Regions from separate parts of the Cedecea sp. genome, predicted to be linked through region 1. Evidence: predicted binding sites of a transcription regulator. Region 1 holds the regulator's gene; each other region holds the start of a gene.
What was found. The regulator PhoB, encoded in region 1, activates phosphate uptake and scavenging genes when phosphate is short. The targets are predictions, from matches to a motif close to CTGTCATAAAACTGNCNNAT.
Positions count from the first base shown of each region.

Region 2: a site for PhoB is predicted at 4,877-4,896, ahead of rpoH (RNA polymerase sigma factor RpoH). Genes of this name have one in related genera too.
Region 3: a site for PhoB is predicted at 5,175-5,194, ahead of VGM55_RS09910 (phosphoethanolamine transferase). Genes of this name have one in related genera too.
Region 4: a site for PhoB is predicted at 4,725-4,744, ahead of serA (phosphoglycerate dehydrogenase). Genes of this name have one in related genera too.

Region 1 is NZ_DASYBS010000050.1:816-8,343, reverse strand. Features, by position in the region: gene brnQ (branched-chain amino acid transporter carrier protein BrnQ) at 1-1,001, opposite strand, end outside; gene VGM55_RS07700 (hypothetical protein) at 1,274-1,429, shown strand; gene phoR (phosphate regulon sensor histidine kinase PhoR) at 1,426-2,733, opposite strand; gene phoB (phosphate response regulator transcription factor PhoB) at 2,756-3,445, opposite strand; gene VGM55_RS07685 (hypothetical protein) at 3,449-3,619, opposite strand; gene sbcD (exonuclease subunit SbcD) at 3,645-4,862, shown strand; gene sbcC (exonuclease subunit SbcC) at 4,859-7,528, shown strand, end outside.
Region 2 is NZ_DASYBS010000014.1:31,442-38,969, reverse strand. Features, by position in the region: gene VGM55_RS02045 (aromatic amino acid transport family protein) at 1-922, opposite strand, end outside; gene VGM55_RS02040 (4-aminobutyrate--2-oxoglutarate transaminase) at 1,055-2,320, opposite strand; gene VGM55_RS02035 (PLP-dependent aminotransferase family protein) at 2,439-3,929, shown strand; gene rpoH (RNA polymerase sigma factor RpoH) at 3,991-4,845, opposite strand; gene ftsX (permease-like cell division protein FtsX) at 5,104-6,159, opposite strand; gene ftsE (cell division ATP-binding protein FtsE) at 6,152-6,820, opposite strand; gene ftsY (signal recognition particle-docking protein FtsY) at 6,823-7,528, opposite strand, start outside.
Region 3 is NZ_DASYBS010000061.1:30,194-37,721, reverse strand. Features, by position in the region: gene glnH (glutamine ABC transporter substrate-binding protein GlnH) at 1-326, opposite strand, end outside; gene dps (DNA starvation/stationary phase protection protein Dps) at 689-1,192, opposite strand; gene rhtA (threonine/homoserine exporter RhtA) at 1,502-2,389, opposite strand; gene ompX (outer membrane protein OmpX) at 2,758-3,264, shown strand; gene VGM55_RS09910 (phosphoethanolamine transferase) at 3,336-4,919, opposite strand; gene mntS (manganase accumulation protein MntS) at 5,242-5,370, opposite strand; gene mntR (manganese-binding transcriptional regulator MntR) at 5,561-6,028, shown strand; gene VGM55_RS09895 (SLC13 family permease) at 6,031-7,149, shown strand; gene VGM55_RS09890 (HlyD family secretion protein) at 7,248-7,528, shown strand, end outside.
Region 4 is NZ_DASYBS010000029.1:45,433-52,960, forward strand. Features, by position in the region: gene fbaA (class II fructose-bisphosphate aldolase) at 1-172, shown strand, start outside; gene mscS (small-conductance mechanosensitive channel MscS) at 353-1,213, shown strand; gene argO (arginine exporter ArgO) at 1,356-1,991, shown strand; gene VGM55_RS04775 (oxidative stress defense protein) at 2,102-2,839, shown strand; gene argP (DNA-binding transcriptional regulator ArgP) at 2,899-3,798, opposite strand; gene rpiA (ribose-5-phosphate isomerase RpiA) at 3,987-4,646, shown strand; gene serA (phosphoglycerate dehydrogenase) at 4,950-6,188, shown strand; gene VGM55_RS04795 (5-formyltetrahydrofolate cyclo-ligase) at 6,227-6,823, opposite strand; RNA gene ssrS (6S RNA) at 6,844-7,027, opposite strand; gene zapA (cell division protein ZapA) at 7,069-7,398, opposite strand.

The sequences.
Region 1 (7,528 bases):
CTCAGGCCCAGGTTGGACACCACCATCGAGAACAGGCCGAGGATAAACACCAGAGAGCGATAAGAGAGCGGCAGATACTGGCTAAAGAACTCCGCACAGGCGCAGGTCAGGCCAACTGCGGTCACCAGGCAGGCCAGGAAAATCAGCGCCGCGAGGAAGAAGCTACCGGCACCGCCAAAGGTGTGGGCCACATAAGCATGCAGAATAGCCGCGCCGTTTGCATTCTGGCTGACCAGGTTCGCACTGTCGGAACCGAGATGGAACAGCGCCAGGTAGATAATCGTCAGGCCAATACCGGCAATCAGGCCAGCCCAGATAGTGTAGCGGGTCAGCAGGCGAGACTCCGTCACGCCGCGAGAGCGTGCGGCGTTAACGATAACAATACCGAACACCAGCGAAGCCAGGGTATCCATCGTCAGGTAGCCGTTAACAAACCCGTTAGAGAAGGCTGCATTCTGGTAAGCCTCGGTCGCCGTGCTCAGGCCACCGGCTGGCCACAGGAGCGCGCCGGCAGACAGGATCAGCAGCGCGATGATTTTCACCGGCGCCAGTACGTGGCCTACGGTATCCAGCAGCTTGCCAGGATAAAGAGAGATACCAATCACCAACGCGAAGTACACCAGGCTATAGATAAACAGCGGCATATCACCCATACCGGTCAGCGGGGCAATTCCCACTTCAAAGGAGACGGTGGTGGTACGCGGCGTGGCAAACAGCGGCCCAACGGCCAGATAGCAAACGGTCGCCAGCAAGATACCGGCGCGGCGGCCAATCGGCGAGCTGAGGCTATCAATGCCGCCGCCCACGCGCGCGATCGCCACGATAGTCAGAACGGGTAGACCGACCGCGGTCACCAGGAAGCCAAGCGCCGCCGTCCAGACGTGTTCGCCAGCCTGTAAGCCAACCATAGGGGGAAAAATAATATTGCCCGCGCCCACAAACAGCGCAAAGGTCATAAAGCCCAATGCGATGATGTCACGAGATTTTAAATGATAGGTCATAAAATAATGCAGCCTGTGGATGTGTGGTGTTGAAAAAATTCAAATTTTTCACCGTCAGTTGTTCCAATCAACATTCGGTAAAAACGCGGTTATTACCGGTAACGACAGCGGAATATGCTTCTCCAGATCGGTGGCGAAGAATAGTTAGTCGAATTACCACGCAATTTCAGTCGGTCTGGTAATAACAGGGGGCAATTAAAACGCTTATAGCGTTTGAAGGCAAGAAGGGATCGGGAAACCAGAAAGATATCCTTTTAAAATACGGATAACCAGTGAATAAAGTTGATTATGCGCTTTTGTTATGGCTTATCATTCGGACAAAAAAGCATCAATTCGATATTCAGCACTTAACGAGTGGTGGAAATACAAACAAAAAAGGCCAGAAAACTGGCCTGTGGAAAGTGAAATTGACGGCAGGGGCAAATTAATGTGCCGCCACCGCAGCATCATGGGCAATTAATCGCTCAGGGAGGATAAATGAGAACGTTGCCCCCTGCCCCGGCTGGCTTTCAATGTCCAGTCGCGCATCATGATGGCTGAGAGCATGTTTCACAATTGCCAGCCCAAGCCCGCTTCCTCCCGTTTGGCGCGAGCGGGCTTTGTCCACCCGGTAGAAACGCTCGGTCAGGCGCGGAATATGCTCGGCAGAAATCCCGGTCCCGGTATCTTTAACGCTAAACGCCGCGCCGTGAGGCAAACGCCTCCAGGTAACGGTGATATGCGTTCCTGCAGGCGTATGGTTTACAGCGTTGTAGACCAGGTTGGAAATGGCGCTGCGCAGTTGCTCTTCATTACCGTAAACCTGTAGCCCTGACTCAACGTTAAAAGTGAGCGTATGCTTTTGCTGGCTTAGCGTCTGCGCTTCGCGCTCAACGACCCGCAGCATAAGCGGGACGTCGATTTTCTCGTTCATTGAAATCGCCGGTGCCGCTTCAATTCTCGACAAGGTTAGCAACTGTTTGACCAGCCCTTCCATACGTGACGTTTGTTCACGCATGGTATGCAACGCCTTATCCTTGAGCGGCCCTTCCAGCGCCTGATCCTGCATCATTTCCAGATACCCCTGCAATACGGTTAGCGGGGTACGCAATTCATGACTGACGTTGGCAAAGAAGTTTCGTCTGGCCCCTTCAAGCTGGTGCATCTGGGTAACATCCCGCGCGACCATCAGCCACTGCCCGTCGGCATAAGGCATAACGCGAAATTCAAGGTGGCGCCCGCTGTTCAATACCAGCGTAAGCGGGCGAGTAAACTGCTGCTTTGCGACGTATTGCGTGAATTCAGGGTAGCGCAGGAGGTTGAGGATATTTTGGCCATTATCATCCGGCCAGCGCAGGCCAAGCAGCTGCTGAGCCAGGCCGTTACACCAAAAAATGGTGCCTTCTTCGGTGGTCAACACCACCGCGTCGGGCAGGGATTCCGCTCCACTGCGAAAACGTTTGATCAGATTACCTAACTCTTTACGGCGTTTTTTATTGCGCAACTGCATCTGGTGCAGCCCGTAAAGCAGCGGTTCCCAGCTCCCGCTCCCCGGAGGAGGCGTCATGCTGCGATCAACCCATAGCCACCAGGAGAGACGGAGCAAGTTCCAGAAATGCCAGCTCAACAGGGAAGTCACTGCCGCCAGTAGAAACCACGGCAGATGGCCAAAAATCAATCCGAGAATAGCCGCCGGTAAACAACAGAGCATGAGCTCCAGTACCAGCCTTTTCCATGACAGCCGTTCCAGCACGCGTCACGCTCCTGTAAGCATCTTAAAAACGGGTTGAAAAACGATAACCCGTGCCGCGAACTGTTTGCACCATTTTGTCATGACCACTTGTTTCCAAAGCTTTGCGCAGGCGGCGAATATGCACGTCTACGGTACGGTCCTCAACGTAAACGTTAGTCCCCCACACGTTATTAAGTAGCTGTTCACGGCTGTAAACGCGCTCCGGGTGAGTCATAAAGAAGTGTAACAGCTTAAATTCGGTTGGCCCCATGTCGAGCGGCTCTTCACCGGTCATCACGCGGTGTGAGGACGGGTCAAGGCTGAGGCCCTGCATCTCTATCACCTCTTCCACCGCCATCGGTGAAATACGGCGCATTACCGCTTTAATACGCGCAACCAGCTCCTTTGGCGAAAACGGCTTGGTGATGTAGTCATCGGCACCGACCTCAAGACCGCGGACGCGATCTTCTTCTTCGCCACGCGCGGTTAACATCATCACCGGGATCTCGCGGGTCAATGCTTCGCGCTTAAGGTGCTTGATGAACTGGATCCCGGAGCCGCCTGGCAGCATCCAGTCCAGCAGGATCAGATCGGGGAAAGGTTCAATCAGCAGGTTAACCGCGCTGTCATAATCTTCCGCCTCTACCGACTGGAAGCCATTTTGCTCGAGCACAAAGCTCACCATTTCACGAATCGGAGCTTCATCTTCTACGACTAAAATGCGTCTCGCCATGATTTACCCTGTTGAAAAGAGACCATCTCTTATTAATTGTGCGCCAGTATGCGTCAGATTTGTGACAGATTTATGAAAAAGATTACGGCCAGATATTTCACCTTTTTGAATTATGACAGCCACAGATTTTTGCTGACGGTTACGCTTCTGACTCAATAGCTTATAATCGGTCATTCGCCTCTTTGCCATGGGACAGGTTATGCGCATTCTCCACACATCAGACTGGCACCTCGGCCAAAACTTCTATACCAAAAGCCGGGCGTCTGAACACCAGGCCTTTCTCGACTGGCTGCTAAACGCCGCGCTTGAGCATCAGGTGGACGCGATTATTGTCGCGGGGGACATCTTTGATACCGGCTCGCCGCCGAGCTACGCCCGCGAAATGTATAACCGCTTTGTGGTACAGCTGCAGGCCACCGGCTGCCAGCTTGTGGTGCTGGCGGGTAACCACGATTCCGTTGCCACACTTAACGAATCCCGCGAGCTGCTGGCCTGCCTGAATACCCGGGTGATTGCCAGCGCCCGCCACCAAAAAGACGAGCAGGCGCTGGTCCTTAATCAAAAAGACGGCACGCCTGGCGCTATCCTGTGCCCTATTCCGTTCCTTCGCCCACGCGACATTCAAAGCAGCCAGGCCGGGCTGTCCGGCCATGAAAAACAGCGCTCCTTAATGGAAGCCATCAGCGAACATTATCAGCACTGCTATGAGGCTGCCGTTGCCCTGCGAGGTGACAGACCGCTGCCGATTGTCGCCACCGGGCACCTGACCACCGTTGGCGTAACGAAATCCGACGCGGTTCGCGACATTTATATCGGCACGCTGGACGCTTTCCCGGCGCAGCACTTCCCGCCCGCCGACTACATCGCGCTCGGGCATATTCATCGCGCACAGAAAATCGGCGGTAGCGAGCATATTCGCTACAGCGGCTCGCCGATTCCGCTGAGCTTCGACGAAACCGGCAAAGCAAAAAGCGTGTTTCTCGTCGAGTTTAGCGGCGCTGCGCTGGCCAGCGTCGAACCGCTGGAGGTCCCCATCAGCCAGCCACTGGCCATCGTCAAAGGCTCGCTGCGCGAAATTGAGCAGAAGCTTGAGCAGTGGCGAAACGCGCCGACTGAACCGAAAGTCTGGTTGGATATCGAAATCGCCACCGATGAATATCTGCACGACATGCAGCGCCAGGTACAGGCGCTGACCGACGATTTACCGGTTGAAGTCGTCCTGCTTCGCCGCAGCCGCGAACAGCGCGAACGGGTGATTGCCAGCCAGCATAAAGAGACGCTGAGCGAGTTAAGCGTTGAAGAGGTTTTTGAGCGGCGGCTGAGTCAGGAAGGAACCAGCGAGGAACGCGCCGCCAGGCTAAGAACGCTGTTTGCCCAAACCCTTTCAGATTTGCACCAGCAGGAGGACCAGGCATGAAGATCCTCAGCCTGCGGTTAAAAAACATCAACTCCCTGAAAGGCGAGTGGAAAATTGATTTCACCCAGGAGCCTTTCGCCAGCAACGGGCTGTTTGCCATCACCGGCCCGACGGGCGCGGGAAAAACTACCCTATTGGACGCTATTTGCCTGGCGCTTTACCACAAGACGCCTCGCCTCAGCACCGTTTCGCAGTCGCAAAACGACCTGATGACCCGGGACACCGCAGAGTGCCTGGCAGAAGTCGAATTTGAAGTCAAAGGCGTTGGCTACCGGGCGTTCTGGAGCCAGAACCGCGCCCGTAACGCGGCAAACGGCAACCTCCAGGCACCGCGCGTAGAGCTGGCCCAAATCAGCGACGGCCAAATCCTCGCCGATAAAATTAAAGACAAGCTTGAGATTGTCGCCTCGCTGACCGGGCTGGACTACGATCGCTTCACCCGCTCGATGATGCTCTCCCAGGGGCAGTTTGCCGCCTTTTTAAACGCCGATGCCAACGACCGCGCCTCGCTGCTTGAAGAGCTGACCGGCACGGAGATTTACGGCACCGTTTCCGCCGCAGTGTTTGAAAATCATAAGCAAATCAAAAGCCGCTTTGAAAACCTGCTGGCTCAGGCTTCAGGTGTTGCACTATTGAATGAAGAGCAGCAACAGCAGCTTACGGAAAGTTTGCAGGCGCTCACTCTGGAAGAGAAAAAGCTGTCCGGGGAACACCAACAGCAGCAGCAACATCAGCACTGGCTCAGCCAGCTCGCCCGGCTCACCACCGACAAAGCCCAAAAGCAGCAGGCGCTGGACGCAGCCAATCAGTCGCTCAAAGCCGCAGAGCCGATGCTGGCGAAGCTGACCCGCGCCTTGCCTGCCGAAAAACTGCGCCCTCACTGGCAGCGACTGCAGGAAAAGCAGCAGACGTTAAGGCAAAACGGCGAAGCCGCAGAGAAAGTGAATACCCGCTTACAGCAGCTCACCGTTCGTCGCCAGCAAACCCGTCTGTTAGCCGCCGAACAGGCTCAAAAGCTTCAGTCGGAAGCACAGCATGTACAGGAATGGCTCGCGGCCAATGACCGCTATCGCCTGTGGGGCGCAGAGCTGACGGGCTGGCGCATGGCGTTTACCCAGCAGCAGCGCGACGAAAAACAGCTGACTGAGCTAAAGCAGGCGCGAGAAGCCAGCCGGCAAAAACTACAGGCGCTGCCGGAGCCAAAGCTTAGCCTTTCTCCTGATGAAGTAAGTGCTCATTTACAGCGAATGCTGGCAACCCGGCCTGCTCGCCAGCTGTTGGCCACTTTGCAGCCGCAGTTTGCCACGCTTGAGAAACGCAAAACCGAGCAACAGCGCGAGCTTGCCGAGCTGGATAAACTGATTGCCGGGCGTGATGCTGAACTAAAACAGAAAAGAACCGAGTTCGCCGCTAAACGACAGGAATTGCTGGATGTAAAAACAATCTGTGAGCAAGAAAATCATATTATTCGCCTGAATGATGAGCGAGAGCGCCTGCAACAAGATCAACCTTGCCCGCTGTGCGGCTCAACGTCACATCCAGCAGTTGCAGAATATACGGCTCTGCAACCGAGGGAGAACCAAAAACGGCTGGCTCAAGTTGAAGAGGATGTTTCCACCCTGTCCAAACTTGGGGCTGCGCTAAAAGCGCAATGGGAATCACTGTGCCAGCAGCGCGAAAAACTGGCACAGTCCAGCGCCGCCATTGAGGCAGAAGAAACTTCACTGTCCGCCCGCTGGCAGCAGCAGTGCGCAGAACTAGGTATCGCTTTAACGCCGCAGGACGATCTCACCGCCTGGCTTGAAGAGCAGGAACAGCGTGAACAGCAGCTGCGCCAGCTAGGTGAACGCCAGACGCTGGAGGCGCAATATCAGCGCGACAGCCAGCAACATGAAAAGTTGAACGCAGACTTTGTGGCGCAGCGCGCTTCGCTACAAGCGGTACTGGAGCAGGCAGGTCTTCAGCGACCTGAGCCGGGCGAAGAGCAAACCTGGCTTGAGACTCGCCAACAGGAATCTCAGCAATGGCAGCACCAGCAGGACAAACTGCCCCAGCTTCGCCAGCAGCTCTCCGCTCTCGACATGTTGCTCTCAACCCTTGCAGACGATGGCTCCACCCCACCGCTGCTGGATGAACACGAGCACCAGGCAGCGCTGCAAAACTGGCAGGCATTGCATAACGATTGCAACCTGCTTGAAGGGCAGCGCCAGTCCCTGCAACAGCAACTGAAGCAAAGCGAAGAAGAAAGTACTGCGGCGCAGACTCAGTTCAGGAATGCGCTTTCGGCCAGCCAGTTCAGCGATGAAGCCGATTTCTGCAGCGCCCTGCTGGAAGAAACCGAGCGCCTTGGGCTGGAACAGCGTAAACAGCATCTGGAGCGCCAGCAGCAACAGCAGGTCACTCTGCTGGAACAGGCTGAAAATGCGCTGGCTCAGCACTTATCGGCACGGCCAGAAAATCTGCATGAAGAAACAGACCCTGGCGCGCTGGAGGCGCAAATCTCAGCGCTTGCCCTCCAGCTGCGTGAAAATGCTTCACAGCAAGGGCAAATCGTCCAACAGCTTCGCCACGACGAGGAAAACCGGGTTCGCCAGCAAACGCTGATGCTGGAGATAAAAGCCTGTGAAGCGCAGGTGGAAGACTGGGGTTATCTCAACGCGCTTATC
Region 2 (7,528 bases), on a different contig from region 1:
GGAAGCGGTCAAAGATATTGGTCAGGAAGCTGCCGCCCAGCCCCCAGTACGACGTCAGCATGGCGCAGAGCGCGAACAGGTTCGCCGAGAAGAACGCCCACTCTCCCAGCGCTTTCCCCCAGGAAATAGTCGCCACCTCAGAGATATCGTCCAGGCCGTTAAGCATGATGACCGACATTGGTACCAGGGCCAGCAGCGCGAAGGTTACCACCATGCCAACGATAATCGCCTTCGGCAGCTTCTCAGGTTTATCGGCAAACCCTCGCGCCATCTCCGGCACGATGTACTGCGCCGAGAAGCAGAACACCACCACGTTGAACACCGGCACCATGTACAGCCAGTTGCCTTCCAGCAGGTAGCCGACGCTGGTCGTTTCTTTTAGCAAGGTGGCGATAACCAACACCGCGATCATCACCACCATGCCGATACTGATAAATTTCTCCCCGCGCCCGATGGCCTTCAGGCCCATGTACAGCACGCCCGCGGCCGGGATGAAAAACAGCACGCTGCCCAGCGCCGGAGAAATACCAAACAAGGAGTGCAATAGTTTGCCGCTGCCGGTCATATAGGCGGTCAGTGCGCCCACGCTGTTCACGCAAACCGAGAGGAACATCATCAGCGCGCCAAAGCGGCCGACGTAGCGCAGCGACAGCCCGCTAAGCTGCAAATGCTGGCGAGTGCGCAAGGTGGATTCGGCGACGTAAAGCATCGTCACGGTGGTCAGGCTGCCCACCAGCACCAGCCAGAACAGCAGCGGCCAGAAGCCTGCTTTACTCGACGCATAGGCGATGGAAAGCACGCCCGCGCCGATGTTGGTGCCGACGATCATCGACACGCCTTCGACGAAGCTCAGGGATTTACCGGGAACAGCCGTTCGCTCCCCGCGCGCGATGGCGGGAGAGAAGGTGGAGTTTTCAGACATAATATTTTCCGTATTACTCCGGCGGTAACGCCCGCCGGAAAACAGGGGATATCAGGGTGATAAACCACTTCACGCTGGGCAACAAAACCTTCTGTTATGACGGGCTTCCCTGCCGCCGCACTGTACGGGGCTTTAGCCCTTCAGCACCTGGGACAGAATGGCCAGCGCTTTGGTGAACTGAGCATCAGGAATGGTCAGAGGATAAAGGAAGCGGATCACGTTGCCGTAGACGCCGCAGCTCAGCAGCAGCAGCCCTTGTTCCTGAGCCTTCAGTTGGACCTCGCGGGTAAATTCCGGCGAAGGTTTCCCGGTCTGCGGATCGTTAAACTCCACCGCCACCATCGAGCCCTGCCCGCGCACGTCAACAATGGCCGGGCAGCTTTGGCGCGCCTGATTCAGGACTTCTTTCAGGTGTTCACCAAGCTGGGTGGCACGCTTGCACAGCTGCTCTTCTTTGATCACATCCAGCACCGCATGAGCCGCCGCAACCGCCAGCGGGTTACCCGCATAAGTACCGCCCAGGCCACCCGGCGCAGGTGCATCCATCACTTCAGCGCGACCCACAACGCCGGACAGCGGGAAACCACCGGCCAGGCTTTTCGCCATCGTCATCAGGTCGGCCTTAACGTCGTAATACTCCATGGCGAACAGCTTGCCGGTGCGCGCGAAGCCGGTCTGCACTTCATCGGCAATCAGCAGAATGCCGTGGGTGTCGCACAGCTTGCGCAGCGCCTGCATGAATTCAGGTGGCGCAACGTTGAAGCCGCCTTCGCCCTGGATCGGCTCCAGCACGATGGCCGCAACCTGATCGGCGGCGATATCCGCTTTAAAGATACGATCGAGGCTTTTCAGCGCATCTTCAGTGGTGACGCCGTGCGCGGCATTGGGGTAAACCGCGTGGTAAACGGAGCCTGGGAATGGGCCGAAACCGATTTTGTAAGGAGCCACTTTGCCGGTCAGCGCCATGGTCATAAAGGTACGGCCGTGGAAGCCGCCTCCGAAGGTAATCAGGCCAGGACGTTTGGTGTAGGCACGAGCAATTTTTACAGCATTCTCAACGGCTTCTGCACCGGTAGTAAAGAACGCGGTTTTGGCCGGGCCGGCGATGGGCGCCAGATCGTTGATGCGCTCTGCCAGCGAAACGTAGCTTTCATAAGGGACAATCTGGTAGGCGGTATGAGTAAAAGCCTGTAGCTGCTTTTCTACCGCGGCAATCACTTTTGGATGACGATGGCCGGTGTTCAGCACCGCAATCCCGGCGGCAAAATCGATAACCTCGTTGCCTTCCACATCCCACAGGGTGGCGTTCTCAGCCTTCTCTGCAAAGTAGCTACACATCACGCCCACGCCGCGCGGCGTGGCCTGTAAACGACGCTGATTCAGCTCTGCACTTTTCACCTTGGTCTCTCCTGTTATGCCAGTCACTTTATCGCAACAAATCAGAAACAATGTCGTTTATTTACACAGGTATTGGCCCTATAATCGAGTACCAATTCAGAATATCTGAGGGATCCAATTGCGAGATTTAGTGGGTGATTTGATTCTTGTCAGGCTGCAGGAAGAGACCGATATTCTTCTGCATAAGCGCCTTTACAACGCGCTACGCCGCTCTATTCTGGATGGTTCATTGCCGCCCCATGGCCGCCTGCCCGCCTCTCGCGACTTAGCCAGCGAACTTAACATTTCACGCAACACGGTTTTAACAGTTTACGAACAGCTGATGACCGAAGGCTATGTTGCCTCCCGCCAGGGCAGCGGAACATTTGTTGAAAAAACGCTGCCGGATCGCTTCACCTCAGCAGGCAACATTGGTGAAGGCGGCGCGGCGTCCGTCAGTGAGGCTTCGATTTCCCGCCGTGGCCAGTATCTTCTGTCGCAAGTTAGCGCCAGCCCGCGCCAGTGGGGGGCCTTTATTCCCGGCGTCCCGGACGTGAATGCCTTCCCCCACCCGCTATTCAGCAAGATCCAGGCACGCATCAGCCGCCGCCCTAAACCAGAGCGCCTCAGCTATAGCTGCAACGGCGGCACGCCGGAACTGCAGCACGCGTTAGTCGACTATCTGCGCGTTTCACGCGGCGTAAACTGTCAGGTCGACCAAATTCTTATTACCGAAGGGATCCACCAGGCTATCGATCTGGTGACCCGGATGCTGTGCGACAGGGGCGATCTGGCGTGGATCGAAGAGCCTTCTTACTGGGGAATTCGCCACGTGCTGACGATGAATGACGTGCGGCTCACGCCGCTAACCGTCGACGCGAACGGCCTCTGCCCGCCGGAGACGGTCAGCGAAGCGCCGCGCTTGATCTTCGTCACGCCCTCTCATCAATACCCGCTGGGCGCGGTGATGAGCCTGGAGCGCCGCCAGCGCCTGCTGGCCCTTGCCCGCCAGCACGGAAGCTGGATTATTGAAGATGATTACGACAGCGAATTTCGCTTCTCGGGCCAGCCGATCCCCGCTCTACAGGGGCTGGTCGCCGAAGCGCCGGTGGTTTACATCGGTACCTTCAGCAAAACGCTTTATCCGGGGCTCAGGCTCGGCTATGTGGTGCTGCCGCGCCCGCTGGTAAATGACCTGAAAACGGCGCATGCGGAGCTGTATCGCGGTGGCCACTCGCTTATCCAGCAGGCGCTGGCGGAATTTATTACCGCCGGGCACTATTCGGCCCATATTCGTCGTATGCGCCTGCTGTATGGCCGCCGCCGCGCCTTCCTGACCGAGCTTATCTCCCGCCACTGCGGGCCACAGGCGCTGTCTGACTTCAGCGACAACGCCGGCCTGCACCTGATTTTGAATCTGCCGGATGAGGCCGATGATGTGGCGATTGCGCAGCGCGCCAACGCCCGCAATATTCTGGTGCGGCCGCTGTCGCGTTACTACCTGACCGAGCAGCGCAAGAAGGGGTTATTGATGGGTTTTGCCAGCCTGCCGGAGAGCGAAATGGAGGCGGCGTTTGCCGTGCTGTTGGAATGTATGCCGGAGGCTAAAAAGCAAAACGCCCCAGCATAAAGTGGGGCGTTAGCGTTTCTGACAAAGAGGGGCGTTCTCGGTGCGCGGTACGGTATCGGCGTTAGGCTTCGATAGCGGCGCGCAGTTTTTTCATCGCGTTCTTTTCAAGCTGACGAACGCGCTCGGCGGACACGCCATAGCGGTCTGCAAGTTCCTGCAGCGTGCTCTTGTTGTCTTCATCTAACCAGCGCGCGCGGATAATCTGCTGGCTACGTTCGTCCAGGCCCTGCATCGCATCGCTCAGCTTGTCCGCGGCGTGAGATTCCCAGTTATCATCCTCAATGCCGTCGGCAAAGTTAGAGGATTTATCCTGCAGGAACAGCACCGGCGCCATTGGCTGACCGTCTGAGTCGTCGTCGTTCGACATGTCGAATGTCATATCCTGCGCCGCCATGCGTGATTCCATCTCAAGCACGTCTTTGCTGGACACGCCAAGCTCGTTGGCCACCATCTCGACTTCATCCTGATTGAACCAACCCAGACGCTGCTTGGTTTTACGCAGGTTAAAGAACAGCTTACGCTGTGCTTTGGTGGTGGCGACTTTCACAATACGCCAGTTACGCAGCACGTATTCATGAATTTCAGCCTTGATCCAGTGCACCGCAAAGGAGACCAGGCGAACACCCACTTCCGGGTTGAAACGGCGTACTGCTTTCATCAGGCCAATGTTGCCTTCCTGGATAAGGTCTGCCTGCGGCAGGCCGTAACCGGAATAGTTACGTGCAACATGAACAACAAAGCGCAGGTGAGACAGGATCAGCTTTTTCGCTGCTTCCAGACTGCCCTGGTAATGCAGCTTTTCAGCCAGCTCCTTCTCTTCCTCAGCCGTTAACATCGGCCAGGCGTTCGCAGCCCGGATATACGACTCCAGGTTACCAACAGGGGCTAAAGCTAAATTTTGCATTTCTTTGGTCATTCAAACCCTCTCTTAGAGACTTACGTACAGGCTGCCATTCTACTGACTTATGGCACACCGACAACACGTCAGGGGCCAAACCGTACCATTCACTGTACTCTCAGACAGTGATGTTATCCACAAGTTCAATGTAAAGCTGTGAATAGATTACACACAAAGTGTGACGGTTATTGCAGCATGGCAGGGGGCATAGCGCTATAAAATACATCCCCTGCTGACGACGTTATCGTAGCAGGGAATGATTATATCAAAAACTTTTTACTCCGGCGTAAAGCGGCGTAAATGTTGAACAGTGGCAAGCCAGGCTGCCAGCCAGCCGATCATCGAAGAAACCAGCAGCAGCAGCAGACATTCGTCAAAGCCCAGACCGCTGATATCAAACTTAGTCCCGAACACCTGCGCCACGTCCGTCACCGCCGAAGACAGACGCATCACCAGAATTTCAGACAGAATAAGCGACAGGAACGCACCGCTGAACCCGAGTAACGCGCCGCCATAGAGGAACGGCCGCAGAATAAAACCGTCGGTCGCACCAATCAGTTTTTGCACGTTGATGGTATCGCGGCGGGCAAAGATGCTCAGACGCACCGAGTTACCAATAACGAGGAATACCGCGGCAACCATCAGGATGCCAATCATCGCCGCCACGCGCCCGACCAGCCCGGTCAGCGCCGCGAGACGGGCAAACCAGCTGTCATCCATGCGCACTTCATCGACGCCATGAATCTTCGCCACGCGGTCACGCAGCGTATTCAGGTGGTCCGTGCTCTGGAAATCCAGTTTCGGATTCACCACCGCCACTGCGGGCAACGGGTTTTCTTCCAGCATATCCAGCGCGCCGCCAAAGCCCGACCAGTTACGAAACTCGCCCAGCGCTTCTTCGCGGGAGAGGTAGTTAACTTTATCAACGCCCTCCTCAGCCTGAATAGCGCCCACCACCTGCTGAGCGGCGTTGTCGTCCAGCGCCTTATCGAGATAAACGGTAATTTGCGGCGATGGATAATATTGGGTCGCCGCCTGGTTCACGTTCTTGTAGACCATATAGCAGACGCTAGGCAGCGTCAGGGAAATGGCAATCACCATCACCGTCAGGAAAGTCGCCAGCGGCTTGCTTTTCAGATCCTGAAGCGCCCCTTCCCAGGCATAGCGGAACTGCTCATTCACGCCACCTTTCAGGGATTTGCTTTTGGACTGCGGCCCTTTGCCACGTTTTTTCACTGAACGGCCAAGATCACCTAACTTGTTCAGTTGGTTGATTTTATCCAGCTTGTTACTGAAGCGCTTGATATGGTTGAGCGCACTGTGTTTATTCACCTGTCAGGCCTCCATGCAAATGGCCATCGCTGAGGGTCAACATTCGGTAATTGCGACGCGAGATAAGCCCCATGTCGTGGGTAGCCATCAGCACCGTCACGCCCACGCGGTTAAACTCTTCGAACAGACGAAGAATACCTTCCGACAGCGCATCATCAAGGTTACCGGTCGGCTCATCCGCCAATAGCACAGCAGGTTTATTCACTACGGCGCGAGCGATGCCCACGCGCTGCTGTTCACCACCGGAGAGTTGGATAGGAAAGTTCTTCGCTTTGTCCAGCAGGCCGACCTTATCTAATGCCGCAGACACGCGGCGGCGAATATCTTCGCCGCTGGCACCCGCGATGATCAGCGGGATGGCCACGTTGTCGTACACGGTTCTGTCCATTAACAGATGGTGATCCTGAAAGATCATCCCAATCTGACGACGCAGGAACGGTACTTCACGGCTCTTCAGGCGGCTAATGTCATGCCCGCTGAAAAAGATCTTCCCATCGCTGGGCCGCTCGATACCGCAGATAAGCTTGAGCAGAGTACTCTTCCCTGCGCCAGAATGGCCGGTCAGAAAGGCCATCTCGCCCGGTTGCATATGGAAGGTGACTCCCTGCAACGCTTGTCTCCCACCGAGATAGGCTTTACTGACGTGTTCAAAGCGAATCATTGTTAATCCTCTCGGGCAAAAAGTGCCTCTATAAAGTCGCCCGCATTAAACGGTCGTAAATCAGAAATTTGTTCGCCGACGCCAATGTAGCGAATCGGAATGCCGAACTGGTCTGCCACAGAGAAGATTACGCCACCCTTGGCGGTACCATCCAGTTTGGTCAGGGTGATGCCCGTCAGCCCCACCGCTTCGTGGAACAGTTTAGCCTGGCTTATCGCATTCTGACCGGTGCTGGCGTCGAGGGTGAGCATAACCTCATGCGGGGCATCCTCGTCCAGCTTTTTCATAACCCTGACAATTTTCTTCAATTCTTCCATCAGGTGCGATTTATTCTGCAAACGCCCTGCGGTATCGGCGATTAACACATCAATATTACGTGCCTTCGCCGCCTGGATAGCATCGAAGATAACCGAGGCAGAATCCGCGCCGGTATGCTGGGCCACAACAGGAATATTGTTGCGCTGGCCCCAAACCTGAAGCTGCTCAACCGCCGCCGCACGGAAGGTATCGCCTGCCGCCAGCATCACGGATTTACCCTGCTGCTCAAACTGACGCGCCAGTTTGCCGATGGTGGTGGTTTTACCCACGCCGTTCACGCCAACCATCAGGATAACAAACGGCGTTTTGCCTTCAATATTCAGCGGCTCATCCACTTTAGCGAGGATCTCGCTCATCTCTTCTTTCAGCAGGCCATACAATGCTTCCGCA
Region 3 (7,528 bases), on a different contig from region 1:
TTGTAGTAGCCGTCTGAGAAGTCGATCGCTTTTTCGCGCTCAGGGGTGATGGTGATCCCGGCCAGCGCCAGGTCAACGTTTTTGGTTTGCAGGGCAGGGATGATGCCGCTGAAGTCCATTGGCTTCAGGGTGTAGTCCAGCTTCAATTCTTTTGCGATAGCAGCCCACAGATCCACGTCAAAGCCGACATATTTATCGCCTTGTTTAAATTCGAAAGGAACGAACGCGGTGTCGGTCGCAACGACCAGTTTTTTATCAGCGGCATGGGAAGATACTGCAAAAGCCAGGGTGAGTGCAGCCAGTGAAACTTTCAAAATCGACTTCATAGCATTTCCTTTGTTAATCCACGGGGCGATCCCCTGCGTAAGTGGCGACTCATGAAAGAATCATGCCAAACTTGCAACTTACTGTTTTGCAAGGATGTGATTTTTTAACATTGCACATTGAGCGTTGCAAGCTGGTCATAACGCACCGTTATGGTGCTCCATTTTGGTGCGAAAATTTAGCCAGCAGGGTGGGGGTTAGTTTTACCGCGAAATCAGCGGGCAAAACAATCACTCATTAACGATTGTGTGAGGTGATTATTACATTTGATTAACTTTGGGCGAGGAATTGAGCAATGGTCTGCGCTGTTTTGGTGCAATATCCTTCCCCGGGCGGGGAAGGATTCATAGGAAATTTATATGTATTACTCGATATTAGACTCAATGAACCACAGGAACTTGTCCAGATCGCGGGATGCGGCGGTCAAAATGTCTGCGGTGTCTTCGTCTTTCGCTTCGCTGACGGCTTTACGCACGTCGTTCGCCACAATGCCATAGCGATCGGCCAGCTCTTTCAGGTGTTCCTGAACGGTGTGAATGTCGAGTGGGTAGCTTTTCAGCGGTGTTTTGCTGTTGATAACCTGAGTGGTACCCAACGCAACGCCGCCCAGCTGTACGGCACGCTCGGCCATGGTGTCAAGATGCTCGGTCAACGCCGTGCGGAAGCCGTCGAGCATTTCGTGTACGGCAATAAAGTTAGCACCGCGCATGTTCCAGTGAGCCTGTTTGGTAATCAGCGACAAGTCGATGAACTGGACGACCTGGCGATTCAGCAGCTCAATGGTGGCCTTTTTCTCGCTGTCTTTCACATCATTACGGGTATATAGCAGGTTTGTAGATTTAGTTTTTACCAGTTTAGCGGTACTCATAATCTTTCATCCTCTTGATGTTGGTGTCCCAATGAATTACCGGCAATAAGTATAGCACCGCTTTTTCAGTTTGCAGGTGAGGGTAATACCTATCAAACCAATAGCAACAGGGAAATGGCAAAAGCAAACCCATTGTGGAACAGCGAGTTATCCCTACTTTAAAATTTGTGTCAAAAAGCATGAATAAATATGACGGCGAAAAGAAAATAATTCTTATTGAGGATTAAGGGCTGGCAAAAATATAAGTACTTGATTACGGGTAAATCATTTAATGCGGGAATTATCACCGCATTAAATGTTGGGGGTAGATTAATTTATGTCGACATTTTTAATTTGCGGCTCACGCTTCATGGTTAGCGTAGAGCCTACTGAAGCCGCGATGATAGAAAGCAGCGCGAGCCATTGCACCAGCGTCAGATGCTCACCGAGGAACAGCATTCCCGACAGTGCGGCAAGGCCAGGCTCAAGGCTCATTAGCGTCCCAAAGGTGCGGGTCGGTAACCGCGTGAGCGCAATCATTTCCAGCGAGTAGGGCAATGCCGTCGATAGCACGGCGATCGCCAGGCCAATGGGCAGCAGAGACCATTTCAACAGCGAGCTGGTTGCTTCCCACGCACCCAGCGGAACGAAGATAACCGCGGCAATCAGTGAACCAAAGGCCACCGTCGCCGGGCCGTGTTCTGCTCCCGCTTTTTGCCCGGCAATAATATAGACGGCCCAGCAGGCTCCCGCACCGAGTGCACAGGCGGCACCGGCCAGATCAACGTGGGAGATGTCCTGCCCAAGCGGCAACAGGAACCACAGCCCGGCAACGGCCAGTACCACCCAGATGAAATCGACCGCACGGCGTGAGGCAAAAAGCGCCACGGCCAGCGGCCCGGTAAACTCCAGTGCCACGGCAATCCCCAACGGTACGGTTCGCAGCGAGACATAAAACAGGTAATTCATGCTTCCCAGTGCCAGCCCGTAAAACAGCAGGGGCAGGCGCTGCTCTGGCTTAAAGCGCAGGCGCCAGGGTTTAAAAATCACCGCGAGGATTATCGTACCCAACAGCAGGCGCAGCGCGGTAACGCCCTGGGGGCCCACAAGAGGGAATAATGATTTCGCCAGCGAAGCGCCGCTCTGAATAGAGGTCATGGCAATAAGCAATACCACGATGGGCAACCAGCGTGGCATGTTACGGGAAGTTTGCGGCATCCTGCACCCTGTCAATATTTGTCTGTGTTTGGTCAAGAAAATAAAAGTCCGGCCAGTCTAAAGGATTAAGTTATGGCTGGTTGAACTTTTATTAAGAAAAATTCTCATGACGTGGAGTACGATCGGGGTGGTTTTTGTCAATTTACGTCAAAAATAAATTCGGAATTATCCGAATGACGGTTTTGTTAAAGGGGTTAATATTTGCCGTCTTAAGGTGTTATTTCTATAAATCTTAGAGACTTAACATGTAGTGGAAATGTTATGTTACATCAAAGGGCCCCTTAGACAACACAATTGGCGAAGAGTTTCTGTCATGGTTTTGTTATATTTAAAACTTAGGACTTACTTGAAGCACATTTGAGGTGGTTATGAAAAAAATTGCATGTCTTTCAGCTCTGGCTTGTGTTCTGGCCGTTTCCGTAGGTACCGCATCTGCAGCAACCAGCACCGTTACCGGTGGTTATGCTCAGAGCGATATGCAGGGCGTTGCTAACAAAGCTGGCGGTTTCAACCTGAAATACCGTTATGAAAATGATACCCCGCTGGGCTACATCGGTTCCTTCACCTACACCCAGAAAAGCGACACTCAGGACGGCGTGTACAACAAAGGTCAGTACTACGGTATCACCGCAGGTCCTGCTTACCGCATCAACGACTGGGCAAGCATCTACGGCGTTGTCGGTGTTGGCTACGGTAAATTCCAGGCGACCGAGTTCCCTGCCCACGAATCTGTAAGCGATTACGGTTTCTCCTACGGTGCAGGCCTGCAGTTCAACCCAATCGAAAACGTTGCTCTGGACTTCTCCTACGAGCAGAGCCGTATTCGTAGCGTTGACGTTGGCACCTGGATCGCTGGCGTAGGCTACCGCTTCTAATATCCCTTCTGGGATATAAATAAAAAATCCGCCCATATGGCGGATTTTTTTTATCTGTCATTCACGACAACTTACCGTGTCCTGGTCTCAAAAATATCCGTCTGCAGGTGAGTATAGTCCACTTTCTTCAGATTGAAGTTAGTGATGTAAGCCGGTCCGGCATTTTGCTCGGAAATGAATTTGTATTTCGGCATCAATTCTTTCGCCTGAATCCCCGTCCATGCAGAGAAGAAGTTCAGAAAATCATTGGCGCTACGGCGAGCTTTGATAAGTCTGTGCCTGGTGTCGTCGCTCGACAGCACCATAAACGGTACCTGAAAGTTCTGCTGGAACTTATCGTCATGCGCCAGGTACTGGACGTCAGTGCCGCGTTCCTTAAATGCCAGCCCGTGGTCGGAGAAATAGACCAGCGAGAACGTGTTGCCGGTATTTTGCAGCTGCAGATAAAGCTGTTTAAGCAGATCGTCGGTTTGCGTCATGCTGTAGAGGTAGCAGGAGGTTTCTTTCGACTGCACAAAGTCTTTGTATTTTCCCTGAGTACGATCGCAGGCCTGAGGATGGGATCCCATCAGATGCAGGACTATCAGCTGAGGCGTCTTGCGCTGCGTAGCAAAAACCTGAGCCGTCATTTTTAACAGGGCTTCATCACGGGTGTTTTTATCCGCTTCAAAATCACCGCTTTTCAGGAATTGCACCTCGTCGGCGCGTTTTGCGATACTGGCAATGGCGGTGTCGTACTCGCCGATTTGACCCTGGTTTGAGAACCACCAGGTCTGGAAGCCAGCGCGGTTTGCCAGCGTCACAAAGTTATCCTGGTACTGGGGTTTCCCGTCCACTACGCGATTAAGCGTCAGACCCAGAGATTTTTGCGTTGAGCCACTGGCTGAGATGTAATCCATAAACAGATTACCTTTCACCTGGCTTGCAAACGGCGTGTTATCCCAGTGGCCGCCAAATGCACCCAGCGCGTCACGACGGGCGCTTTCGCCAATCACGACCACATACGTATGGTATTTGGGCTGAACAGAAACCACGTTCCAGGAGTCTTTCTGCTGAGAAAGCTCCTTCATGCGGGTCTGCTCTTCAATGACTTCCTGATTATTGACCACGACATCTTTGACAAAGCGTACCACCGGGTAGCCCGTGTCTTTAAATTTAAACACGCCGCCGTAGACGAGGTTGGTGACCGGCGTGACGAAATAACAGACCACGCTGACGGCCAGGCATAAGCTATCGAAATGACGCCACGGGCGTTTTTCTTCGCGCCTGCGGCGCAGCGCCATCATGCCTAGCGCGAGAATAAAGAGGGAAACCACGTAGCTGTACCACGGGAAGATAGTCATTATCTCCGTGGATTCTTCAAAGTTGGTTGAGTGCAGCGCAAGTAACGTATTGAAGTTTGGTGAACCGTAAGCCTGGCTAAAAGGGAAGTACATCGCGGCGACGACGCTGCAAAGCACCAGCAACGTTTTCTGTATACGAGGCGCCGTACGCCACAGTAATAAAAGCACGCAGCTAAAGGCGACCGCGTAGAGCAGGCTGAATTCATAGCCGAGAGCAAAGTTAATCAGCAGTGACTGAAGAAAATAAAAACCCGTCCACGGATTCAGAGCGATTCCGCGAGCAGTCAGGGTATCTTTAACCGTTACATTCATCTTTATTATGGTCTTGCAAAACGCCATGCGGTGACCCTGGCGATAAGGGTAGAGCCTGCCTGACAGACGGAAACGAAGGGGAATAGCACCGCATCTACGAGCCGCTTCATGTACAGGGCTGCAAGAAGATAGAGCCGTAAGATAAGAAGATCAACTGATAACAGACAGCTGTTTTGCGAGACGGATTGCAAATCCGACAAATGATGGGGTTAACGCTCGGCTAAAGTAGCCATTAACGGGGATTTTACAGGGAGAATGTGACAAAAGAATGACCGCTAGCCAATTACGCTAACCGGAGTCGCCAGGCGGCGGATGCCTGGCGTTATTGGGTTTTTTCTTCTTTCTGCTGGGGTTTGCCTGAAACCCAATCACAAATCATGTTCAGCAGCATTAAGCGTACCTGGAAGGGGGAATGTGTAAACACGTTGATGCACCTCTTAAATTCGTTCATAGCGTCCTCCTGTTAGCCATACGATCGTTTTTCCATAAACAGATCTGACTGCATTACATACAGGTATAGCACAGGCTATATTTTATAGCCATGGCTATTTCGTTAATTTTTTGTGGATGAGCGATGGTGGTTTACAATGAAGCCTTCCGTCGTCAGATGACGACGCCGCGCCACTGGAAGAGGAAGCACTATGAGCCGTCGGGCAGGGCAAAAGAACAGCGAAAAAGTGACGCCATTACCGAATATTGAAGAGCATGTTGAAGGCTTCAGGCAGGTACGTGAAGCACACCGTCGTGAGTTAATTGATGATTATGTTGAGCTGATTTCCGATCTGATTAATGAGGTTGGCGAGGTTCGCCAGGTTGATATGGCTGCTCGCCTGGGCGTTTCCCAGCCCACGGTGGCGAAGATGCTGAAGCGTCTGGCGTCCGTTGGCCTGATTGAGCAAATTCCGTGGCGGGGGGTCTTTTTAACGCCGGAAGGTGAAAAGCTGGCGCAGCAAAGCCGCGAGCGCCATCAAATCGTTGAAAACTTCTTTCTCGCGCTGGGCATCAGCCCGGAGACCGCGCGCATTGATGCCGAAGGCGTAGAGCACCACGTCAGCGAAGAAACGCTGGACGCTTTTCGTAAATTCAGCGCAGAGCGGGGTATCGGCTAAACATGCTGCTGCGTCTTGTGCAGCCGTTCCTGCGCGATCGTTTCCTGCATTTATTGCTGCTTATCGGCGTTGCCCTGAGCCTGGCGGTACCGTTCCGCCCGGCTTTGTGGCCTGCCGCGATTGACTGGCATACCATCATTACGCTGACCGGGCTGATGATGTTGACCAAGGGCGTTGAGCTGAGCGGGTATTTCGACGTGCTGGGACGAAAGATGGTGGCGCGTTTTGCCAACGAGCGCCAGCTGGCGCTGTTCATGGTGGCCGCGGCGGCGTTGCTGTCTACCTTCCTGACCAATGATGTCGCGCTGTTTATCATCGTTCCGCTGACCATTACGCTGAAAAAACTCTGCTCTGTTCCGGCAAGCCGACTGATTATCTTTGAGGCGCTGGCGGTCAACGCTGGCTCTTTGTTAACGCCTATCGGCAACCCGCAAAACATCCTGCTGTGGGGCCACTCGGGCCTCTCGTTTGGAGCATTTACCTGGCAGATGACGCCGCTGGCGCTGGCGATGACCGCCAGCCTGCTGGTACTGGCGTGGTTTTGCTTTAAGCCCAAACCGCTACACTACGGTGGCGAAGCTAATGAAAGCCGCTGGCAGCCGAAGCTTGTATGGTGCTGCCTGGCGTTCTACATCGTGTTTATTCTTGCGCTTGAGCTAAAGCTTGAGCTTTGGGGGCTGGGGCTGATTGCGCTTGGGTTCCTGATGCTGGCGCGAAGAGTATTGCTCAGCATCGACTGGAGCCTGCTGCTGGTGTTTATGGTGATGTTTATTGACGTGCATCTCATCACTCAGCTTCCAGCGCTTCAGCATTCGCTTCAGGGCGTGGCTCAGCTTTCTTCAGGCGGGCTATTTAGCCTTGGCGTCTTGCTCTCACAGTTTATCAGCAACGTTCCGGCCACCATTTTACTGCTGAACTATGTTCCTGCCTCGCTGCTGCTGTGCTTTGCGGTCAATATCGGCGGCTTTGGCCTGTTGCCCGGCTCGCTGGCTAACCTAATTGCCCTTCGCATGGCAAACGATCGCCGCATCTGGTGGCGTTTCCACCTCTATTCTCTGCCGATGCTGCTCTGGGCGGCGCTCATTGGCTACGGTTTTTTACGCGTCTTTTCCTTCGGATAACTCCCTTTTGTCAATTTTTCCAGGCGAAATGTAAAGCTAGCTCCTAAGTTTACTTAACGGTAAAACTGAATTGGCGCGCATGACGCGTATCGGGGCCTATGGCAGACAACAATGAGCGTTCGGAAAAGGCCGAAGCACAGCAGGAAAATAACGAGACGGCGAGCAAACGTCCCGGCAAAAAACCGCTGATTATTCTGGGCGTTGTGGTGGTTATCATGGTGATTGTCGCGGTCGTGTGGTGGCTTCTAACCCGCAATGAAGAGACCACAGACGATGCCTTTACCGACGGTAATGCCGTCACTATCGCACCCAAAGCGGCGGGATATGTCACCGAATTACGCGTCAATGATAACCAGCGGGTTAAGCAAGGGGATTTGTT
Region 4 (7,528 bases), on a different contig from region 1:
CTACAAAGAAAACGAAGCTTACCTGCAGGGTCAGCTGGGCAACCCGAAAGGCGCTGACCAGCCGAACAAAAAATACTACGATCCACGCGTCTGGCTGCGTGCAGCACAGAGCTCCATGATCGTTCGCCTGGAGCAGGCATTCAAAGAGCTGAACGCGGTAGACGTTCTGTAATTTGAGCTTTTTTGTTCAAGACTGAGCCCGCCTTGTGCGGGCTTTTTTGTTACTAAACGATCTCGATTTTGTGATCTATTTGGCAAAAGCACAGGTTTTTGTTTACCCTTTGCAGTTAAACTCCTCTTTCAGGGCATAGAGATTTGGCCCTGTGGGCATCTATCTGACAAGGAACAGTAAATGGAAGATCTCAACGTAGTAGACAGTATTCATAATGCCGGAGGCTGGCTGGTGCGAAACCAGGAACTCCTGTTGAGTTACGTGGTTAACATCGTCGCCGCAGTTGCCATTCTTATTGTCGGGATGATCGTAGCTCGACTGATCTCCGGCACGGTTAACCGCCTTATGCTGGCCCGTGGTATCGACAGTACCGTAGCCGACTTCCTCTCTGCGCTCGTGCGCTATGGCATTATCGCCTTCACGCTGATTGCTGCCTTGAGCCGGGTCGGGGTGCAGACCGCATCTGTTATCGCGGTACTGGGTGCTGCCGGTTTGGCCGTGGGTCTGGCGTTGCAGGGGTCTCTGTCCAACCTTGCGGCAGGCGTGCTGCTGGTGACCTTCCGTCCGTTCCGGACCGGTGAATATGTTGATCTGGGCGGAATTGCCGGTACCGTGCTCAATGTACAAATTTTCTCGACGACGATGCGCACCGTGGACGGCAAAATCGTGGTCGTGCCGAACGGTAAAATTATTGCTGGTAACATCATTAACTTCTCACGTGAGCCGGTACGTCGTAATGAATTTATTATTGGCGTCTCCTACGACGCGGACATTGACCAGGTTAAGCAGATCCTCACCGACATCGTTAGCCGTGACGAGCGTGTGCTTAAAGATCGCGATATCATCGTGCGTGTTAACGAACTGGGGCCTTCTTCCGTAAACTTTATTGTGCGCGCCTGGAGCAAGAGTGGCGACCTGCAAAATGTTTACTGGGACGTTCTCGAGCAGATTAAGAAGGGGCTGGATGCCAACGGCATCGGTATTCCTTACCCGCAGATGGACGTTCACGTTCGCAAAATTAAAGATACTGAAAACGCGTAATCCTCCGGGCCGGCTTTTGTCGGCCTTTCTTTTACCTTTCATAATTAGTTTTTCTTATTGGTTATTAAAATTATCAATTTCCTCTAATAATTTTTGCGCATTACACTCACGCACAACGATGAATATTTGAAGGGTACAGACCGTGTTATCTTTTTATTTTCAGGGTATTGCATTAGGGGCAGCACTGATTTTGCCGCTGGGGCCGCAAAATGCTTTTGTGCTGAACCAGGGGATCCGCCGCCAGTATCATTTGATGATAGCCTCGCTGTGTGCGTTGAGTGACATCATTCTGATTTGTGGCGGTATCTTTGGCGGTAGTGCGATCCTGATGCAGTCTCCCTGGCTGCTGGCGCTGGTCACCTGGGGCGGAGTGGCTTTTTTACTGTGGTACGGTTGGGGCGCATTGCGTACGGCGATGAGCAGCAATCTTGAGCTTGCGTCGGCGGAAGTGTTAAAGCAGGGGCGCTGGAAAATCGTCGTCACTATGCTGGCGGTGACCTGGCTCAACCCACACGTTTATCTGGATACTTTTGTGGTGCTTGGCAGTCTGGGGGGCCAGCTGGCTGATGAACCAAAGCGCTGGTTTGCTTTGGGTACCATTAGCGCCTCCATTCTTTGGTTTTACGGCCTGGCGATTCTTGCCGCCTGGCTTGCTCCGCTTCTGCGCACGGCGAAAGCCCAGCGTATTATCAATGGTGTGGTCGGCGTGGTGATGTGGTTTATCGCCGCTCAGCTGGCGTGGGACGGCATGCAGCATATCGCGGCCCTCGTGCGTTAATTCGCCATAATCTGATAGACAAGTTACTATTACAGGCTAAGCTTGCTGGCAGACGCCGGAAGTTTATTTTCCGACGTAATCACAGTGGAACGTAGTACGGAGGAGTTACAGTGAAGTTTAAAATTTTAGCATTAGCCGCGTTAATGGGATTAGGTTCTGTTTCGGTTCAGGCAGGCGAGTTGCCAAACGGACCGCACGTGGTCACCTCCGGGACAGCCAGCGTCGATGCAGTTCCTGATATTGCCACGCTTGCCATTGAAGTGAATGTATCAGCTAAGGACGCGGCTTCCGCCAAAAAACAGGCTGACGATCGCGTTGCGCAATACCTGACTTTCCTGCAGAAAAATGGCATCGAGAAGAAAGATATCAATGCTGCCAACCTGCGTACACAGCCAGAATATGACTACCTGAAAGACGGGAAAACCCAGCTGAAGGGTTACCGCGCGGTACGCCAGGTAGAAGTCACCCTGCGTCAGCTGGATAAAATGAATGAATTGCTGGATGGCGCGCTGAAATCCGGTCTGAACGAAATTCGCTCCGTGTCGTTGGGCGTTGCGCATCCTGAAGAGTACAAGGACAAAGCTCGTAAAGAGGCGATTAACGACGCCACTCGTCAGGCGAAGCTGCTGGCCGAAGGCTTTAACAGCAAGCTGGGGTCGGTATACAGCGTGCGTTACCACGTTTCTAACTACCAGCCAGCGCCAATGGTACGCATGATGAAAGCGGATGCGGCTGCACCGGTTTCCGCCCAGGATACCTACGATCAGCAAACTATCCAGTTTGACGATCAGGTTGATGTGGTGTTTGAGCTGCAGGGCGCACAGGCTCCGGCGGCTCCCGCTCAGTAAGATTTGACTTCACCTACCCCTACCCCTCGCAGCTCGTTGGCGAGGGGTAAGGAAAAGCGTTACTCCGTATCCTGCCTCAACACTTTGTGTCCATAATCCAGTAAGGCATCCGTCACGTTGCGCATCATGCGGCTTTCCGGCGCAAAGCGGTGCCAGTAAAGCATGCGGCGCTGCAGCAGGCCCGGCGTCAGGTCGATCAATTCCCCGCTCTTCAGTTCTCGCTCGATTTGCAGGTGAGGGATCATACAGCAGGTTGTGCCCTGGCGAGCCAGCTGCACGAAAGCTTCCGAAGAGTTAACGATATGGCACGGCACGCTACCCGGCGACAGGTCGAAGTTCTGCTGTAAAAACGCCTGATGCATGTCATCGAGATGGTCAAAGGCGACTGCCGGCGCTTTCAGCAGCGCCGAACGCGTGACGCCGTTCGGGAAATAGCGCTCGGCAAAATCTTTCGACCCAACGAACAGGTAGTCCAGCGCTCCCAGGCGATCAACCAGACAGCTCGGGAGCGGCTGAGGCTGAATGGAAACCGCGCCGACCACTTCGCCGCGACGGAGGCGTTCCTGGGTCCGGGTTTCATCTTCAACCTGAAGGTTCAGGCGAATAGGGGAGTCGGCTAACACCGGAGCCAGGGCAGGCAGCAGCCACGTTGCCAGGCTATCGGCGTTGACGGCCAGAGACAGCAGCAGCGGCGTGGAGCCGGTTTGCTCGTCGCCCAGCCACTCTTCTTCCAGCAGCTCGACCTGGCGTAAAAGCGCCAGCAGCTTTTGGCCCTGTTCGGTGGGACGAGGCGGGACGGTACGCACCAACAATGGCTGGCCGAACATCGTTTCCAGTTGCTTAATACGTTGTGATACCGCCGACTGAGTAATGCACAGCTTCTGCGCCGCGCGCTCAAATCCTCGTTCACGAATTACCGCATCAAGCGCCTGCAGCGTTCTGTAGTCCGGGCGTTTCATTGTTGTTCATTTGCTCCCTGTTTCGTCGTGCAGTCACTATGACATAAATTTGCCGTTGATTCAGACCAAATCGGCAAACATCCATTACGTTCGAACGTGATGACGTCGGCATTGCCGCAATCCCGGGGACATTTTTCCGACGCATGCTCTATAATGCGCGTCAGTTTCCACATCACAGGCATAAAATTATGACGCAGGATGAACTGAAAAAAGCAGTCGGATGGGCAGCACTCCAGTACGTGCAGCCGGGCACCATTGTGGGCGTAGGCACCGGCTCAACCGCCGCACACTTCATTGATGCTCTGGGGACGATTAAGCACCAGATTGAAGGCGCGGTGTCCAGCTCTGATGCCTCTACCGCGAAACTGAAAAGCCTTGGGATTACCGTTTTCGATCTCAACGAGGTGGACTCATTAGGCGTTTATGTTGACGGTGCCGATGAGATTAACAACCAGATGCAGATGATCAAAGGCGGTGGTGCCGCGCTGACCCGTGAGAAAATTATCGCCTCCGTTGCAGAGACGTTTGTTTGCATCGCGGACTCGTCCAAGCAGGTCGATATTCTTGGTAACTTCCCGCTGCCGGTTGAGGTTATCCCGATGGCGCGCAGCGCCGTAGCGCGTGAGCTGGTGAAGCTGGGCGGCCGCCCGGAATATCGCCAGGGCGTGGTAACGGATAACGGCAACATTATCCTTGATGTGCATGGCCTGAGCATCATGGAGCCGATTAAGCTGGAAAATACCATCAACGGTATTCCAGGCGTAGTGACCGTTGGTCTGTTTGCGAACCGCGGGGCTGACGTGGCGCTGATCGGTACTACAGATGGTGTGAAAACCATCGTGAAATGATCTGACCGGGGCGCATTCCGCGCCCCAAAAATCCGTATAAAAAATGACAAATTATTTTAACGGCATATTTGGTGACATATATCACATTTTTGTAACAGTCCTATGATTCATTCCTGGTTATTCCTCCCTCCCAGCATTTTATTCTGACACCTGCCGTCTTATTCCCTCCTGACGAGACGGCGACGCAATCGTTCATATTGCCCCAAACGTAGATTTTGATATTTTGACAGAAGGGTAACTTATAGGCGGTGGCGCATCACCGCCCAGAAACGCACACAACAGCACTGAAATAGGGTCGGGGAAATGGCAAAAGTATCACTGGATAAAGACAGAATTAAATTCCTGCTTGTCGAAGGCGTACACCAAAAAGCGGTGGATAATCTTCGCGCGGCGGGATACACCAACATTGAATTCCATAAAGGCGCGCTGGATTCCGAAGCGCTCAAAGAGTCGATCCGTGATGCTCACTTCATTGGCCTGCGTTCCCGCACCCATTTGACCGAAGAGATCTTTGCCGCAGCCGAGAAGCTGGTGGCGGTTGGCTGTTTCTGCATTGGCACAAACCAGGTTGACCTGGATGCCGCCGCGAAGCGTGGGATCCCGGTGTTCAACGCCCCGTTCTCTAACACCCGTTCCGTTGCTGAGCTGGTGATTGGTGAACTGCTGCTGCTGCTGCGGGGTATTCCGGAGGCTAACGCCAAAGCGCACCGCGGCGTGTGGAACAAGCTGGCCGTGGGTTCTTACGAGGCTCGTGGTAAAAAGCTGGGCATTATCGGTTACGGCCATATCGGCACGCAGCTGGGGATTCTGGCCGAATCACTGGGGATGCACGTCTTCTTCTACGACATCGAAAACAAGCTACCGCTCGGCAATGCAACCCAGGTTCAGCATCTCTCCGACCTGCTGAATATGAGCGATGTTGTTAGCCTGCACGTGCCGGAAAACGCCTCAACGAAGAACATGATTGGCGCTAACGAACTGGCCCTGATGAAGCCGGGTTCGCTGCTGATCAACGCCTCTCGCGGCACGGTGGTGGATATTCCTGCTCTGTGCGGCGCGCTTTCCAGCAAACATCTGTCCGGTGCAGCAATTGACGTATTCCCGACCGAACCGGCCACTAACAGCGATCCGTTTAACTCGCCGCTGTGTGAGTTTGACAACGTGATCCTGACGCCACACATCGGTGGTTCAACTCAGGAAGCACAGGAAAACATCGGTCTGGAAGTGGCGGGCAAGCTGGCGAAGTACTCTGACAACGGCTCTACGCTGTCCGCGGTTAACTTCCCTGAAGTTTCTCTACCGCTGCACGGTGGAACGACCAGCCGTCTGCTGCATATTCATGAGAACCGCCCGGGGATCCTAACCGCGCTTAACCAGATCTTTGCCGAACAGGGTATCAACATTGCCGCCCAGTTCCTGCAGACTACGCCGCACATGGGTTACGTGGTTATTGATATTGATGCGTCGGAAGACGTTGCGGAGAAAGCGCTGAAATCAATGAAAGCAATTCCGGGCACCATCCGCGCCCGCCTGCTGTACTGATAGACCCGGTTGCCTCTTCCTCTGAGGGGGAAGGGGCACTACCACTGCCAGAGGCGCGACGGCGTGACCACAGCAGGTAAGGGAATATCCCACTGTTCAACCGGCAATATATCTACCTGCTGGCAATCATGCGCCAGGCCAACGGGGTAAAGGCCGTGCTGCTGCCAGTGCTGTAGCGTTCTGTCGTAGAACCCGCCACCCATCCCCAAACGTTGCCCGTTTGCATCAAAGGCAACCAGCGGCGCGATCAGTACATCCAGCTTATTCAGCGGCAACACGTCGCGAACGTCCAGCTTAGGTTCAAGAATTTTCAGGCGATTCGTCACCAGGTTACTCTGCGGCGTATAGCGCAAAAACAGCAGGTTGCCGGTGCTAAAAGGGTGAAGAACCGGAAGATAAACCTCTTTTCCCGCCTGCCACAATGCCTTAATCAGCGGCGTGGTATTGAGCTCGCCGTCGAAGGAAAGAAAGAGTGCTACGGTTTGCGCGTGAATAACCGGCTCAAACGCCAGCATGCGTTCAGCTGCCTGTACGGCAAAGATTTCTTGTTCAGCGGGAGTGAGCGACCGGCGTCGTTGCCGGATGGTCTGGCGAATGTCCTGACGAAGCGTTGAAACTAACGGGGTATGCGTCATGATGGCCGGGTAGTAAAGAGGGAATCTCCGAGATGCCGCCGCAGGCTGTAACCCTTGAACCCTTGGTTCAAGGTGAGTGTGTCGTCATGGTCTTAAGGCTTCTCGGACGGACCGAGCATGCTCACCGACCGCGGAGCGCCACACTCTTGTGGTATGAAATATCGGCTCAGGGGACTGGCCCGCTTGCAAACATCTCAGAGAAATTTTGTCTTCGAAGTTACTCTACCATAGTCAACTGCGAAGTGTTATTCAAACTTTGTCCCCGGTCGGTCTGCAACGCGACCCTGTTCAAGCAAGGCTTGCTCAATGGTCTGCTGTAGCATCCGAATACGCTCTTCCATATTGGCGGCGTAGTCACGGGTTTTCGACTTTTCCTGAGCCAGTTCGTAGCAAATGTTCAGTGCTGCGATGAATACCAACTGCTCGGTATTTGTGACTCTAGTGCGAACTTTTAAATCTTGCAACCGCTGATTCAGCTCTTCCGCAGCCTGATTCAGCGCATCCTGTTGTTCAGGCGGACAATTCACGCGCAATGAACGACCGAAAATTTGAATATCGACTGGTTGTGCAGACATGCCACCTTCCTGCTGTTTACTCGCCTGCCTTAACGCTACCGGTCCAGGTAACGGAAGGGGCGCCACTATAGCCATCCCGATATCAAGATACAAGCCCTTTTCTGGTATCTGCGGGGGTCCTGGTGGTAGC